Regions from separate parts of the Methylocaldum sp. GT1BB genome, predicted to be linked through region 4. Evidence: riboswitches for the same ligand, from Rfam matches in the RefSeq annotation. Region 4 holds a riboswitch; each other region holds the start of a gene.

Region 1 (3,971 bases), 520 kb from region 4:
ATGGTTGAACTCCACGTTCAGGTCTTTCACGATCGACGGCTTGCTGGCGTCCTGAGCGATCTTCTGCAGGATCGTCAGCACGTCTCCCGTCGGGCCGCCCACCGAAGCCTTGCGCCACTGGAAGGTCTGCTCCACCCAGTCCGGGTAGCGGCCGGCAGCGACCTCGGCCAGCGTCGGCGCGGCGCCGTCGATCTTCACGAAGCGGTAGTTCTTGCGGGCAATGGGATTGCCGTTCTTATCCCTGCCGGAGTTCTTCTCCAGGCTCTGGATGCCGATCGCCCAGCGCTTGGACGTGTTACCAGATCCGCCGGTGTTGGTGCCGTCGTTGAAATCGGCCAGGCAGTTGTCCACGTCCCCGGAGCCCGACTGGCCGACGCCGTTCAGGGCGAGGTTGGTCGAGGGCACGATCGGTCCGCTCAAGTTATTGGTACCGCCCACCGGATTGACCGCGCCGCTCATGCACGGATTGTTCAGGAACACCGCGTTGGCTTGCGCCTGCGTGCCAGAACCGTCGACGCGGCGGCAGATGGCCACCTTGTTGTCGGTCAGATTCATGCCGCCGGAATAATTGTCGAAAAAGTTGACGGACGCCGCGCCGATCTGAACCTTGAACCGGTTCCAGTTCTGCACCTTGCCGGCCAGCAGCGAAGCCACTTGCTCGGAGCTGAGGCTGGGCATGCAATCGGGATTGCTGTCATCCCCCAGCGCGCAACCGGCGGGGATCCGGCCCTGGTCCATCTGCGCGTCCTGCAGGGCGGTATAAAGAGACAGCGTTACCGGAATGCCGAACACCAGGCCCGCGGCCGGGGTCACGTCCAGCAAGCTCGAAACCTGGGCGGTCGTGACATCCGGCTGCTTCACGCCGTCCTCCCTGGGCGCGTTGACCCCGCGGAACAGATCCGGGTTGACGTCGCTTACGCCGAGATCCGACTCGTGCAGAATGGTGTCGCCCGCGCTGCTGACTCGGCAGCGGTAGAAGCTGTCGGGCGCGGTCTTGGTGCAGTTGCCGTTGTTGATCTCCATGTGCGTGATCGCCTGATCGAGAATCAGCGGCGTTACGCCCTGCGCCGAGCCGCCCTGAGAACGCTTGTGGAACAACACGTTCGGATTTACGGTGCCGAGGCCGGTCACCTTGGTGGAGTCGAGCCGGCAGAAATAAGCCGAGTGCTGCGCTCCCGGCTTGGACGCGTTGGCGTTGTCGCGGTAGATATCCAGGGTTCCGGCCACGCAGAGTTCGGAAAAGAGCGCTTCCACGCCCTTGTCCTGTGCGGTGGCGCCGGATGCCCAGATTTCGATATCCACGGCCGCGCCGGGAGCGAGAGCGAAGGCTTCGCCGGCGCCGAGCAGCGCCGTTGCCGCCATGGCGACAGACAAACGATTGACTTTCATCGAATTTTCTCCGTTAAGGATATTTGGGAGATTACGCTTTCTGGCCGCGGCGGCTGACCAGGGTCAAGCCGGCCAGAGCGGAGCCAAGCAGATAGATCGCCGCGGGAACCGGTACCGGAGAGGAGCCGGCCGGGCCGAATTCCAGGGTGCCGTTGCTCGACAGCAGCCAGCGCCCGGCAATCTGATTGACGATGCCGTCGCTGTCGTCGCCGGTGTTATTGGTCACGTGGAAGAAAAGGGTTGCCAGGTCGACGCCGCCGGCGGTGGAGGCGAACACGCTGGGAGCGGCGCCCATCAGCGGACCCCAGTTGCCGTCGTCCCAGGACTGCGGCAGCCCGTTATCCACGACGCCCGACACGTTGTCGCCCAGCGCGGTGTTCAGTTTGCTGATATAGCCCTGAATGTTGGTAATCGTGGATAAAACATTACCGAAACCGCCGTTGAACGAAGACCCGGTAGCCAGAATACCCCATTGATCGATATTGGCACCGCCCTCGTCGAGGGTGTACACGGCGGCGATGTTGTACTGCAGGTCTGCCTTGCCGGCAAAGCCGGCATAATTGGCGTCAGCACCCAGATTGACGCTGAACGCCCAGTTCGAACCGGCGTTCAGCACGTCAGTGAGTGAAACGTCGAGATCGCGGAAGTAGGTGCGACCCAGGCCGCCGTTCGCGCTGGGATCGAAAATCGACACGAACAATTCGCCCACGTTCGGATACTGCCCATCGCTAATCGACGCTTCTGCGCCGGTGGCGCCCAAAGCCAATAGCACGCCGGCGGTAATCGCTTTCAGTTTGTTCATTTCCATGCCTTGTTTAAAATTGCGGTTGAAAATACCTTGCAGACGTCTTCTCAAGGTTTATCTGCAGGGCCGTTTTCGCCGGTCGCTTTTCGGCGACCGGCTTTTTTGTGCCGTTTTTCAGGCACCGAAAACAAAAAAGCCGGGCTGCCATCAACGTTGGTGTGGCAACCCGGCTATCTTGCAATCAAGACCCGTGGCTTTCCGGCCCCGCCTCGCGACGAGTGTGGCTTTGTCCTAGCAACCCTCCTGGACCGGGCTCCTGCTCCCCGGCCGCAACTGAACCGCACTGCGGTTTTCTTCCGTCCCTTTGAAGGCGAGACAGACTTTAATGTCGCTTTTTTACAACCAAGTTAAGTTTGTGTGACACCGATGAAATTTTTTGAAAAAACTCAACGCACGGCTCCCGCGCATCAACTAAGTCTTTGTTTTGGATTACATTTGCGTGCTGTGTTTTTTTTTCAAAACTTTAAGTCGCAGATGATTGCAAGCTGCCCCGGCTGTAGCTTTTTCGCTGAACGACTTTACGGATTCGCAACATGAAGGCGGGGGAATCGAGGAAGGGCACCGCCGGACCTGACTTCTTCCGAGCGCCTTGCCCGGCGCATCGGGTCGGTAGGTCGGCAATCCTTTGCCGACAAATCCCGTCGGGAAGGGTCGCGATTAAAGCGACCGTTTGCGATTGGAAGGGTGGCTCCGGCGCTCCTGGAAGGATCGGTTCGGTGCTCCCGAACCGATCGTTTGCGATTGGAGACACCGTTTGCGATTGGAAGGGATTCCCGACCTACTCCGCGGTTCGGTGCCAGCCGGCCCGCAACCGATTGATCCGGCATGCCTCCGTCGTTAGGCTGGTTCCCGAACTCCCGTTTGGGAACCGACGTTGAGAAGCTCCCGCTTCTCGATTCGAATGATGTTTCGAGAAGCTCGAGCTGCTCGGGTATAGCTCCCAGGCGGAAGCTTGGGAGCCAGCGAAAATCCATACCGGAATGGCGGTCCGCTGACCTGTATAGCAGCGACCGTTTGCCATCAAGCGCTGACGCTTAGCCGGGCCTGCATCCGAACGCCTTCGTCGGCAAGGGATTGCCGATCTACGGCCGCTCGTTTCGGCCTACATTTAGAGCCTTCCCAGTAGGTTTCAAAAACCCTTCGACTCTGCTCAGGACAGGCCCTTCGCCTCGGCTCAGGGCGAACGGCCTACTGAGATAGGTACTTAGAGGTACGGGCGGTTTCCCAAGCCGCATCGCTATACTTCGGTGAAAAACGATCGACTACCGGGATATGAGGTGGCGAAATTTCGCCGAGATGGGGCAAGATACGCTTCCTTCAAATCACCCCCGATAGCTCTTGAAACGCTTATTTTTATGGAGCGCCGCTTTTGCGGTCCTTGCCGTGGCGGGCGTCGAAATGGACCTGCTCCCCAATGCACGAACCTTGGAACTGGTCGGCCAGCGCTATGGCCTTGCGGCGGTGGAACGTCTGTCGGCGTGGCGCGACCTGGTTCTGCATCTGGGTGGTGCCGGCGAGCACGAGAAGCTGGCGCAGGTTAACGATTTCTTCAACCGGCTGCCGAACATCTCCGACTCTGACCAATGGGCGCGCCGCGACTACTGGGCGACTCCGGTGGAACTCCTGGCCGCCAACGGCGGCGACTGCGAGGATTTCGCCCTGGCCAAATATTTCACCCTTCGAGCGGCAGGAGTGGCTCCCGACCGATTGCGGGTCACTTATGTCCGGGTCTGGCGGCCACAGCTGAGCCGCATGGAGCCGCACATGGTCCTGGCCT
Region 2 (3,971 bases), 2.1 Mb from region 4:
TCGCCGACTGGGCCGCGACGGTGACCTATTACGCCAACTGCAAGGGATTGTAAGGGGCGCTGTAAACCCGATCACCGAGCGAGCGGGAGCGAGAAATCGAAGCCTCCGGCGGGGTTTTGTTGCGTGAGGTCCCAAGCCTGCATAGTTCATGAAAGGAGGGTGGGCGGAATCGAAAAGCCCTTAAAATTCAACTGCTGACATCGAATTTTTGAGGAGATTCCGCCGTGACCCATGGTACCGGACAACGTGAACTGTTCGCGCACGTGGCGCGCCGCCGGATCGGCTCATCCCGGACTTCGACACCGCCGATGATCTCGCGGCTCCCTGGCGCCAAGCAGCACAAACCCACTTTGCCGCCACCGAGGACAAACAACGGGTGTCGGCTAGCTCTTGTTGGAAGCCCTGCGCCGGAGGGGGCTCGCCGGCGCCGAACTGGCTCGCGCGCGGTGTTCGAGCCCGAGGGTGAAGTTCCTCAAGAGTTGTCGCGGACTTTACTCACTCGGCCGTCCTTGAAGCCGATAGCGACGCTGCGTCATGAGGATGATAATTGCAGCACTGGCCTCGGCCGTTCCGGCTGGCGGTCGGCTCGAGGAACCGGACCGGGATAAGCGCCGGCCCGGTTGTGACGTTCGGCTCGAGGAACCGGACCGGGATAAGCGCCGGCCCGGTTGTGACGTTCGGCCGCGCCGTCTGCTTCCGCAGTCAGCGAAGCAGATTTGCACCGAATCCTCGCCCATTCACCAAATGGGCTTGCCATGCGAGGCTCACGCAGCCAATTTGCTGGAACGGCGAGAGATGACGCTCATGCCGGCCAAGGCACTAGCGAGCAGCCAGAAGGCCGCTGGAACCGGTACCGCCGTCAGCGTGAGCGATCCATCCGCCTGGTAGAGAATGCTCGTCGATGTAACCGGTATGCCGCCGACGGAAGAGATGGCGGGAGGTGCGGTGGGGTTTCTGACGAACAGGGAGAACAACGACTGGCCGCCGCCGATGGTATCGGGATCGTATACCGCCGAATCATAGAAACTGGTGTTTCCGACGAAGGTAAATTCGCTCGAGGTTACGCCAAGACCGGAAGGAAACTGGGTGCTTACCGTGACGACCCCGGTTCCGCCCGTCACCGATCCCTTAAGAATATTGGTGCCGTCCGTGATGCCCGCATCACCGGTTACATCGCGATTGACGGCGCTGTCGAAAAACAGGTCCAGCGAGCCACTCAACACCTGGAAGTTGATGGTCCACAGCCCGTTGCCCAGATTCTGCGCGTTCGTGACTTGTGTTTGGAAAGCCGACTGGGTGGTCAACTCGTAAGAGACGTTCAGTTTGGGGTTGCTCACCGTGGAGGTGCCCAACTGATGGTTGGTGACGTAAGACTGGTACACGCCTGAATAGATGTCTCCCACCGTAATTTGGGAGGGATTGGTGATCGTGTCCGGTACGAGCAATGCCAGACCGCCGTCGCCCGCCGCGAAGTCGTAAGTATCGAAGGGACCGACCGCTTCGCCGGCCGAACCGCCCACGACGGTGTAGTCCGCGGTACCCACCCAGTTCGGCAAGGTTGCCGCACCGGCAGTACTTGAGAATCCGACGCCCGTCAAAGCGAGCGCCGAAATGATCTTACTTGGTTTCATCCGAATTACCTTTTCACTGTGTTGACGTTGAACTCACAGTGATGTCCGTGATTCTGCCCACAGGTGGTGAGCGGTGCCACGGTCCTCCCCATCACTCGGGAGGCGGCCCGGCGATCTCGACAAACGCGAGACCCGTGGCTTTCCGGCCCCGCCTCACGGCGGGTGTGGCTCTTCGGCAAACACGTTCAGCTGGTCCTACAGCTTGACGTGACCGGTAACCGACCTAAGCCTCCTTGCTCATTTTTTCGAAATACCCGGTCAAATTAAGCCGAGACTGTTACACGTCAGTTAATGATTGGTTAAATCTATGTAATCAATTTATGACAAATGACTCGTCGGAGACCGATTAGGTGGATTCTGTCCAGTCTCCTTCTCCATGAGCCAGTGAGCCAGGCTCAAAAAAGTGGACACCATCAATCGCGTAAATCCGGTGATTGGTGGTGGAACGAGATGGCGAAATTACCGAGACAGCCGTTCAAGGCCGAGCTTCGTGCGCAGGTGATGAGATGAGCCAGCGAGGGGAAACCATTCGTGCTGGAAGCGGCGCGGCGGCAGCGGATGGCGATAGACCGAAGGCACTCTGCCGATACGCCAGGTCGAATCGGCGGATCAGGTCCCGCTTGGTCCCCGGCCGCCTGCATCCGTTGGTCAGGCACCTCGAAAAACTTCGAGGTGCTCGTAAGCCAAGCCCAAGCCGCGTTTGGGCTTGGCGAAGAGAAAAACCGCCGGGAAGGCCTTGGTTCGGAGCCTGATCACGTTTCCGCCAGCCGTACACCGGCCCGCGTCCACACGAAGAGCCGAGCGAATTGGGACGGGTTAGCTTTGGCAACGGCTGGGATCAAAGCCTATCTTCGTAGACTTAGAGCGTTTTCATCTCGCTCGTACGACAAAACAGGCTTGGCGGAAGTCGTTGGCGCCTTCGGCTCGGGTGAATGGATTCAAGCCTTCGTAGGTCGGCAATCCTTTGCCGACAAACCCGTTGGCCCAACGGCTATCTTCGTAGACTGAGTGCGCCGATCGTACAACTTTTTCGGCATGCACTCCGCACCACCAGCCCCGAGATCCCGCTGGCGAACAGCCAAAAGGCGGCCGGTACGGGAACCGCGCTGGACTGAATGCTCAAGGACAGACCGGCATTGGCGGCGAGCGGCCCCGAGAGGCTGAAGAACAATCCTTGATTGGGTTCGGACGGATTGCCCAACACGCCCAAATCAATATTTCCGGCGTACAACGCCTGGAAATTGAGCGTCGCCAGAGTCAGTGTCTGATGCGCCGGAAGATTGGGGATGCCGGGGAAGGCCGATCCCGCCAAATCCAGTCCGAGCAGGCCGCTGTCATCGCTGAAGGACGGCGAATACGTGACGCCCGTGAACTGAGCGGCGGTACCGTTCAGCACCGTGTCGAATCCGAACGCCAGCAATTCATCGGAAGCGTCCAACCCATCGAAGGCCTGAGTCAACGTTAAATCGATACTGAAGCTGTCGCCAACCAGCACGGGGGCATTCCCGACAAAATTGAGCGACACCACGGCCGAGTGGGAAGGGGCCACGGGCAATAGCCCCAGAATGGCAATTGCGAGGCGGGCTTTAAAAGTCAACATCGTTTATCTCCAGTTAGGGGAAAGGGCCGCCTCGTTGCAACGAGGCGGCCGATCGCTGTTTAAAGTCCTGCCTTGACACGATAGGCAGCATAGTGGCCATACCAGCGCTGGTAGTCGGCATAGGTCACGCAGCCGACGCCGTCGTAGTTAGCCTCCGCCAAGTAGCCGGATTGGCCCGAACACTTGCCCAAGGCGGAGCGGAAGCGGTTCTGGTCCGCTACGTCGACGTCGCCGTCCTTGTCGAGATCGCCCGGCACCAGCACTTCCACCACGACCGGATCGTGGTCCGACGAACGATACGGATCGGCACTGTAGAAGCTGGTGACCTGATCCGGCGTCTTGAAGTCGGTGTTGTAGTCGAGCGCGATCGGCTCGTCCGCGTTGATGTGCCATTCCGCGACGCCCTTGACCTGATAAGTGAGCGTCAAACTGGACAGGGCATGATCCAGATAGCCTGCTTCGCCGTCGAATACGTAGGAATATGCGTCCTCGCCAAGGAAAGCCGCGACCTGATTGGTAAAGCCGTTCTGTTCCAGGGTCCGGATGGGATCTTCCTTGGCGTAGGCATTCAGATCGCCGATGACCAGGACATCGGTGTTGCCGCTCCCGGTGGGATCCGCCGCCAGCCAGTCGGCCAGGGCCTGGGCAGCCCTGGTCCGGGTCAGGTTGCAGTTTCCCTGCTCGTCGCCCACGTCCGGGTCTCCCACGTCGGTGCAAGCCGAGCCTTTGGACTTCAAGTG
Region 3 (3,971 bases), 1.7 Mb from region 4:
CCGAACTCCATAACGCGGGTGATTCGCTGGAAATTTCCAGGGCAGATGCGCAAGCGAGATATGGCGTTGCAGCGGATATCGATACAGCTAGAGGCGCCTGGCTCGACGCGGGAGCAACCCCTCAGGGCTGGTCGCACACCACCGATATCGGGTTGTTGATGTCGCACAGCGATGCTTATGTCACGCTGAATCTCTCCGCCGTCAATTCGGAAATTGCCAACTTCGGGATTACGGTATTTACCGGTATGGACACCGGTACCGGCTATGAGAACCATCAGGCATGGAATAGCCCGATTCAAGGCTTAGATTTCACCGCGAGCGATCCGTTCGGCACCACCGGCGTAACTTATTTGACCCACGATTCAACCGTCGACGGGGTCAACGGTCTGACCTTCCTGGCGGAGGCCGGTCAGATTTATTCCATTTATCTGGGCGGTAGCGGCGGAGCCAATTGGAATCAAAACAAGGATCTTTACGTCTTGAACATCACGTCTTCTCCGGTTCCGATACCGGCCGCCATTTGGCTGTTCGGCAGTGCTTTGGCCGGGATGGGATTCGTCGGGCGGCACAGACACAAGGCCGTCGCCGCATGATGCGGGACAAGGCGGTCGAGCTTGCCTTCGAGGCTGGGCGCACCATGTGGCATGCGCCGGTGTCGGCGATATCCGGCCGTTTCATCGCCTCGGCCTCAGCCGATCGCCGCTTTGAAACGGTGTAGTGAAAGAGCTGGCTGACTGACCCTCCGGATGATTTGGGTCGCCACATGCTGGAATACCCGTAATAAAAATGCGGGATATCCAGCAGCTTCCGTCGTTTCCGTCATGGAAATAGCGTTATAGAGCGTTTTCCATCCCGGTGTACGGATTCGTTCCAGGAGGGAAGAACGTAGGTCGGCAATCCCTTGCCGACAAAGCCCTTCGCCGAGCCGATACGTCGGCAAGGGATTGCCGACCTACATATCCGAATCCCTTACACCGATTCGGAAAATGCTATATCAACGGTTTACCTCAGGCGCGCTTATTGCTCTTGGGGTATCGGCCGGTTCGACCGAATTCCGGTTCGAACGCGCTTTGTGCTACGGAAAACCCGAAAACCATTGCCGGGGAAGGGGAGCGTAGACCGTAGCAGGGCGGAGTCCCTTTTGCACCTGCCACTCCCGCCGCGAGGCGGGTTCGGAAAGCCACGGGTCTTGTGAATTTGATCCCAAGACGGCCGGGCCGCCTCCCTCGGTGATGGGGAGATCGGAGCGCCTTCCGCTTTTGACGGGAGCGCTGCGGACATCGCTGCCTATGTGAAAACAAAGACCAACTCCATAGAACAGCACGAGGTAATTTCCTATGTCCAAAAACAAAAACAAACTGACCAAAGCGGTGGCCATGGCCCTCACCGGTACCGTCTTGTCCGTAGGCGCCGTTTCCGGCGCCCAGGCGCATACGATGTACAACACCTTCACCACCACTGAGCTGTCCGCCACCGACGGCTGGAACTATGGGGGTATAGGCAATCCGACCTATCCGACGGTATCGCCGGGTTGGGTCGGAACCGCCAGTGCCACCACGCTGCCTTTCGGCTATGCCGGTACGTCTCATCTGAACTGGGCGGCCGAGCTTCACTCGGCGGGCAACACGCTCGAAATCTCGAAAGCAGATGCGGTAACGCGTTACGGCTTCGCCGCGGAAATCGATACCGGCGCCGGGGCCTGGCAGGACGCAGGCGTCAATGGCAGCGGAGTTCCGACAGCCAACGGGCCGACCGGCTGGAGACATCAGACCGATATTGGCTTGATCAAGGCCGAAGAAACTATGTGGGTAACACTGAATCCCGTGGTGGTTACGGGAACCGGCTACGACATTCAGAACTTTGGCATCACCGTCTTCACCGGCATGGACTCCGGTACTGGCAGTTACTCTCATCACGGCTCCTGGAACTGCCCCGGATGCACACCCGCGAAACCTTACGAAGCCGATAACCCGTTCGGCACCGTAGGACTGAGCTACTTGACTCACGATGGCACCGTCGACGGTGTAGACGGTTTGACCTTTCTGGCCCTGGCCGGTCAGGTTTATTCCATCTACCTGGGCGGCGCCGGCGTGGGGAACTGGAGTCAGAACATCGCGGAGTACAGCTTGAATATCAGCACCGCACCGGTTCCGGTCCCCGCGGCGGTTTGGCTGTTCGGCAGCGCCCTCGCGAGTTTGGTCACGCTGGGACAGCGCCGCAAGAACGTCATGGCCGTTCCCGCCTGAAACAAGACCTCGACGTATGTACACGCCTTCCTTTCCGCGCTCTAAGCGGGGAACTTTTGTGTGGAATCACCCATGAGACTGCGTGATTTGCCACGTCGGTGGCGTTTGCATGCGATTTATCTGTTTGATTAGCAATGATTATTTAGTGGCATATTTATTGTTTCAGCAAAGGCCGGGTCCGCCGCTTAGGGGGCTCATAAAAAGACGCGATACACACGGATTCGCAAGGAATCGGCTGGCAGGGATCGCCCGAGGGATCTTTGTCGGGATGGACCGCCGTTAGGTCTGTCCGAATCGCCACACCCGCCGCGAGGCGGGGCCGGAAAGCTTCGGGTCTCGATGCTATGGAGTATTCGAGACGGCCGAGCCGCCTCCTAGTGTGATGGGGAGGACCGCGGCGCAGCTCCATTGGGTACGGTGAAGCGCCGCGGACATCACTGTTAACGAGCTTTTGGACGACCACTAACAGTGACGAGGACGAATCATAGTATGAAAACCACGGCAACAATACTGGCCCTCGCGGGAATGCTCGGGGGAACATTGGTCGCTGCGCCCGAGGCTCACGCGCACGCCACGTTCAACATCGCCGGTTACGGCGACGGCACCGGCGGCAGCATCAACGGCGCCGACGGAATGCCGGGCACCGACGCGAGCGGCGTTTGGACCAACGGCGGTGTCGGCTATACCGGGAGTTTGCCCGTCATGTGGTATGCGGGCATGCACAGCGCGGCGGCGGCCGGCCGCACCATCGAGACCGGCACGCCCACATCCACCAACGGCAGCAGCCTGCAGCGGCAGATTGCCAACTATAACAACAATAACGATCCCGACCTTCCCACGGATCGAATGCTGCGGGTCGGCGGCCTTTCCTGGTCCGATCCCGACAACGGCGGACAGGGTTGGGGCCATGGAGCGGACTTCGGCCTGATCCATTGGTCCTGCGGCGGCAGCGCCCAGGGCTGCGTGGATGCCGGAGTATCGCAATTCAAAATCACTCTGGCGGACGACCTTGCCGACGGCGGCGCCAACCTCAAACTCGGCTACGCGCTTTATGGCGGCTGGGATACCGGTGCCGGCGCTTCTAGGCACGATACCTTCTTTACCGATCCGACCCCGGTAAACAATCCGCTGGGCTCCGACGATCTCACCCTGCTCGGTTGGGGCGTGGCATCCTCGGTCGGCGAGACCTTGTCGCAGGTATTCGACCTCGACACCACTTATGGGGGCGAATACACGATCATCATAGGTGCCTTGGGCGGCGTAGCCGGCAATTATCAATTGACAGTCCAGCCGGTTCCGATTCCCGCTGCCGTATGGCTGTTCGGCAGTGCCTTGGTTGGCGTATTTACCATCGGCCGCCGGACTTCGAAACCGACTCCGGCATAACTTGGCAACCAGAGAGGCAAGAGTGCCCGGGTGGAACGATCTCCCGGGCTCATCCGATCGATCTGGCCATAGAGCATTGATATGTCCCGGCTCATCCGAACACGGCAGACGCGTGCTCAAAGCGATGCCGGAGGCCTTGGGGTTGATGACCGGTTTCGGCGGGTGCCGTAACCATTCGTTTAACAATAATTTCAACGTAGTGACAGGGCCGTCCAATGCGGGCGGTGTCCGACACCTCCTCGCGACCAAGGTTTCGCAACGGCCGAGCAAGGCTCAGCGGTTCGCGCGTTGGTCGTCCATAGGAGTGGGATCGCCGTCTGTATAGCTACGTTCTTCCAA
Region 4 (3,971 bases):
CGGAAAGCGGCGATATGGCCCGCACGCTTAATGATCTTCGCGGCACAACGGACGGCAAGATGGACGTCGTACATTCCTGGCGCAATCAATACGGTGCTGATCAAGTGACCCTGGTTTCCGCCGACGCAAATTACTGCGGTATCGCCTATCAAATGACGCGGCTGAGTAGCTCCTTTGCACCTTATGCGTTCGCTGTCGTGCATGACGACTCAAGAGCGTACTGTCTCGCCGCGCAAACTCTGGCGCACGAACTGGGCCATAACCAGGGCAACGCGCATGACCGCGCCAACTCCAGCTATGCCGGCATTTATTCCTACTCTTATGGGCATCGTCTGTGCCAAAGCGGCGGTTTCCGGACGGTTATGTCTTACCCCTGCACCGGGGCAACGCGCATTTCGAATTTCGCCAATCCTAGCGTTTACTACAACGGCAAACCCACAGGAATCGATCCGAACATAAATCCCTCAAAGGCCGCGGCGACCGCCTGGTCGATGGAGAAAGCCCGAGCCACGGTTGCCGCGTGGCGTGCCAGTAAAGTGGCCGCTTCCGCTCCGGCGACTCCAAGCAGGCTGGCAGCTTTCTCTCAATCCGACGATGGAATCAATCTTCGCTGGATGGATAACTCGGATAACGAGGAGGGATTCAAAGTGGAGCGCTCCCGCGATGGAGTCAACTGGGAAGAGGTAGCGTTACTCGGCTCCGACATCACCAGTTTCTCAGACACAGGACTCAACCCGAACAGCGAGTACTCGTATCGCGTATCGGCCTATAACGGCATAGCCGAGTCCAGCCCCAGTGAAGTCGTGACAACGGCAACAGCGTCGGTTGTCAATGGCGTTACGGGAAGGACCGACAACGACGCCGATAATGAGCGTCGGCGATATCGCTTTGGTCGCCGCATTTGATCGAATGTCGAATATCGTAGCGTTACGCTTTATCTGATCTTGATCGAGTAGCACCGGCTGGAATCTGCCACTGAGGCAAAAATTCGTTATCTAAGTACATTCAGGGAAGTCTTGCGGCATAGGCAACCTGCAGGACAACCCCGCCAATCTGTCGAGATTCCGCAAATATTTGCGGAATGTACTTAGGGCATTTTCATACCTACTGTACGGGCACTCGCGAGTAGGTCGGGAATCCCTTCCCAATCGCAAACGGTCGCTTTAGTCGCGACCCTTCCAATCGCAAACGGCGTCTTCGGGAAGGGCGTGGCCGGCGCTCCCGGCCAGGCCGTTTGCGATTGGAAGGGTCATCCCAGCGCTCCTGGGATGACCGTTTGCGATTGGAGCGCCGAAGCCCCCCTTCCCGACACCATGTCCCGGTCGAGCGTCTTCGTCGGAAGGGTCGCGACCAAAGCGACCGTTTGCGATTGGGAAGGGATTGCCGACCTACGAATGCTTGAATCCATCCACCCGAGCCGAAGGCGCCAACGACTTCGGCCAAGCCTGTTTTGCCGTACGAGCGAGATAAAAACGCTCTAAGCCCGAACTATCATACGTATCCATCAAAGGGTGCCCGTATGACAGTTCGGGTGAATCGAGTCAGGACTGCAAACCGCTCCGCTCTTAGCCATTCCAAGACGATCTTCCTAGTGTCGCCAGCCGGAATAATCGGACAAATCGCCGCTGGATAACGCGTTTTTCTCGTTTTTTCCTGGAAATGGCCAGTGACACATGCCGCATGGCTGTTGCCAAATGGAGACATGTTTTGCCCGGCCACTCCATGGAACCGGTCATTTTCTGACTCAAGTCCTGCTCTGCATACAAGAGATTCAAGGATTCGCCAGACCGATCACCAACGAACATCGGATTGGCATACGGCGTGCTAAACCGCCATGGCACCGGATAACGTTTGACGTGTCAGCCACTCCGGTGTCGTAGCAACGCTACAAACTCAAAAGAAGCTGCGATTCGCTTAACCTGTGCCAAGGGGGGTACGGGCAGCAATGCATCGTTTATCCGAAGGTGAGGAGCCACCCGGCGAACGATTACGGCCACTGATAAAAAACAACAATCAATGCCTACATGAAACAATCTACAACACTTTTTTGCCGACTCAATCACACAAATTCCCTAGATTTAGACCAATCTTATTTCTACAGAAAAATCGAGCCGCTGACCTAATGCCGCTTGATCTGAAAAAGGCAAAACCATCGAAAGGTGGTGGCGCAAAGTTACCGGTCTACGGGAGCCAGGCTCCTATGACAGCGGGATTGCCAGCTCAAGCCAAAGGTTGCTTTGGTTTGTCTCATCCCCGCGGGTTCCCAGAGACCATCGCCGTCAACTCGACTCTTAGGGGACCACAACGTGAGCAACAAGACTCAGCATTCTAAGTTCACCGCTGCGCGCCGCAAAAATATCCTCGGACTGGCTGGCGTATTTGCAGCCTTAACGTCTATTGTGGGTGTCGTCCATGCGGCGCCGCCGCAGCGCTTATTCAGCGACACGAATCTGACCCTGCCCACGCAGGCCAAGGCGCAGATCAAAGCCATCAAGGGCCGCAGCCGGGGCGTAGCCATCGACTTCAACGCGGTGAAGGCCGATACGCTCACCCTCGAACTGCTCAACGACACCACGGTTACCGCCATCCGCGATCGTATCGAAGACATCGACGGCCGTTTGTCCTGGGTCGGTCATATCGAAGGGCAAGAAGGCAGCAGCGAGGTGATCCTCGCCGTTCGGGGGCAGGCGATGTTCGGAACCGTCGTGATGGACGACGGCAGAATGTTCGAGATCGCCTACGCCGGCAATAAAACGCATGCCGTCCGCCAGATCGATCCCAACAAGACCGCTCCGCATTCGGAACCCCTCGCGCCGGATATTAATGCCGCCGGTGAATTGGCCGGTACAACGACATCCTCGACTAGCCCGTCCACCGCAGCCGCCAGCACCGGCCAAGTCATCGATCTGCTGGTGGTCTACACGCCTCAGGCCCGCGTGAATGCTGGCGGCGTCTCGGGCATAGAAGCCAAGATTATTAACGCCGTTACCAAGGCCAATCAGGCCTACCTGAACAGCCAGGTGGACATGCAGTTGAACTTGGTAAAAATGGCCGAAGTCAGCTATACCGAGACGGGCAACATGTCGACCAGCTTGTCGGATGTCACCGGCACCAGCGATGGCAAAATGGATGAGGTACACTCCTTACGCAACCAGTACGGCGCCGATCAGGTGGCGCTTATAACTGCTGAAAGCAACTACTGCGGCATCGCCTACGTGATGAATAGCCTGGGTTCCTGGTTCGCTCCGTATGCGTTCGCCGTCGTGCATGACGATTCCAAGTACAACTGCCTCGGCAACGATACCCTGGCGCATGAATTGGGCCACAATCAGGGCAACATGCACGACCCGGACAATTCCGCCTACGCCGGCGTGTACCCCTACTCTTATGGTTACCGGATCTGCGGCGTGTTCCACGATGTCATGTCCTACAGTTGCAGTTCGCCACGAATATCGCACTTTTCTAATCCTAACGTTTATTACAATGGCCAGCCGACCGGGGTGGCGAACTACCAGGACACCGCCCGTTCCATGAATGGCACCAGCGCCACCGTCGCCAGTTTCCGGTCCTCGACCACGACCACCACGACGCCCACGGTTCCGACTGCCCCCACAAGTTTGGCGGCGACTACTCAATCATCCAGCAGTATCGCCTTGACGTGGACGGATAAGTCTAGCGACGAAACCGGATTCAAGGTGCAGCGCTCGCTGGATGGCGTCAATTGGAGCGAAGTCGCTTCGCTCGGCAGCAACGTCACGAGTTTCACCAATACTGGCCTCAGCGCCAGCACCACTTATTCTTACCGTGTCTACGCCTACAACAGCGTCGGCAACTCCGCCTTCTCCAATACCGCCTCGGCGACCACCTCGGCTAACAGCGTCGACACAACTCCGCCCACGGTTAAAATCACCAGCCCCTCCAATGGCGTGAAGGTCGGTAACTCGACAAAAATTACCGGCACTGGCAGCGAT

What was found. A riboswitch is a leader RNA that binds a small molecule or an ion and turns the genes downstream of it on or off. The one in region 4 is predicted to bind cyclic di-GMP.
Region 1: it holds a riboswitch for cyclic di-GMP, as region 4 does, so the genes downstream of both, ACR2TX_RS09660 (VPLPA-CTERM sorting domain-containing protein) here and ACR2TX_RS11885 (reprolysin-like metallopeptidase) in region 4, are expected to answer to the same signal.
Region 2: it holds a riboswitch for cyclic di-GMP, as region 4 does, so the genes downstream of both, pepA (flocculation-associated PEP-CTERM protein PepA) here and ACR2TX_RS11885 (reprolysin-like metallopeptidase) in region 4, are expected to answer to the same signal.
Region 3: it holds a riboswitch for cyclic di-GMP, as region 4 does, so the genes downstream of both, ACR2TX_RS19330 (hypothetical protein) here and ACR2TX_RS11885 (reprolysin-like metallopeptidase) in region 4, are expected to answer to the same signal.

The regions. Positions count from the first base shown of each region.
Region 1 is NZ_CP194902.1:1,839,453-1,843,423, reverse strand. Features, by position in the region: gene ACR2TX_RS09665 (hypothetical protein) at 1-1,389, opposite strand, end outside; gene ACR2TX_RS09660 (VPLPA-CTERM sorting domain-containing protein) at 1,421-2,191, opposite strand; cyclic di-GMP riboswitch class I at 2,352-2,429, opposite strand; gene ACR2TX_RS09655 (transglutaminase-like cysteine peptidase) at 3,533-3,971, shown strand, end outside.
Region 2 is NZ_CP194902.1:4,494,630-4,498,600, reverse strand. Features, by position in the region: gene ACR2TX_RS21410 (glycerophosphodiester phosphodiesterase family protein) at 1-53, shown strand, start outside; gene pepA (flocculation-associated PEP-CTERM protein PepA) at 765-1,631, opposite strand; cyclic di-GMP riboswitch class I at 1,730-1,810, opposite strand; gene ACR2TX_RS21400 (hypothetical protein) at 2,623-3,231, opposite strand; gene ACR2TX_RS21395 (ExeM/NucH family extracellular endonuclease) at 3,291-3,971, opposite strand, start outside.
Region 3 is NZ_CP194902.1:4,047,440-4,051,410, reverse strand. Features, by position in the region: gene ACR2TX_RS19345 (VPLPA-CTERM sorting domain-containing protein) at 1-593, shown strand, start outside; gene ACR2TX_RS19340 (hypothetical protein) at 590-718, shown strand; cyclic di-GMP riboswitch class I at 1,140-1,225, shown strand; gene ACR2TX_RS19335 (VPLPA-CTERM sorting domain-containing protein) at 1,338-2,246, shown strand; cyclic di-GMP riboswitch class I at 2,533-2,621, shown strand; gene ACR2TX_RS19330 (hypothetical protein) at 2,736-3,632, shown strand.
Region 4 is NZ_CP194902.1:2,355,936-2,359,906, reverse strand. Features, by position in the region: gene ACR2TX_RS11890 (M12 family metallo-peptidase) at 1-905, shown strand, start outside; cyclic di-GMP riboswitch class I at 2,133-2,220, shown strand; gene ACR2TX_RS11885 (reprolysin-like metallopeptidase) at 2,307-3,971, shown strand, end outside.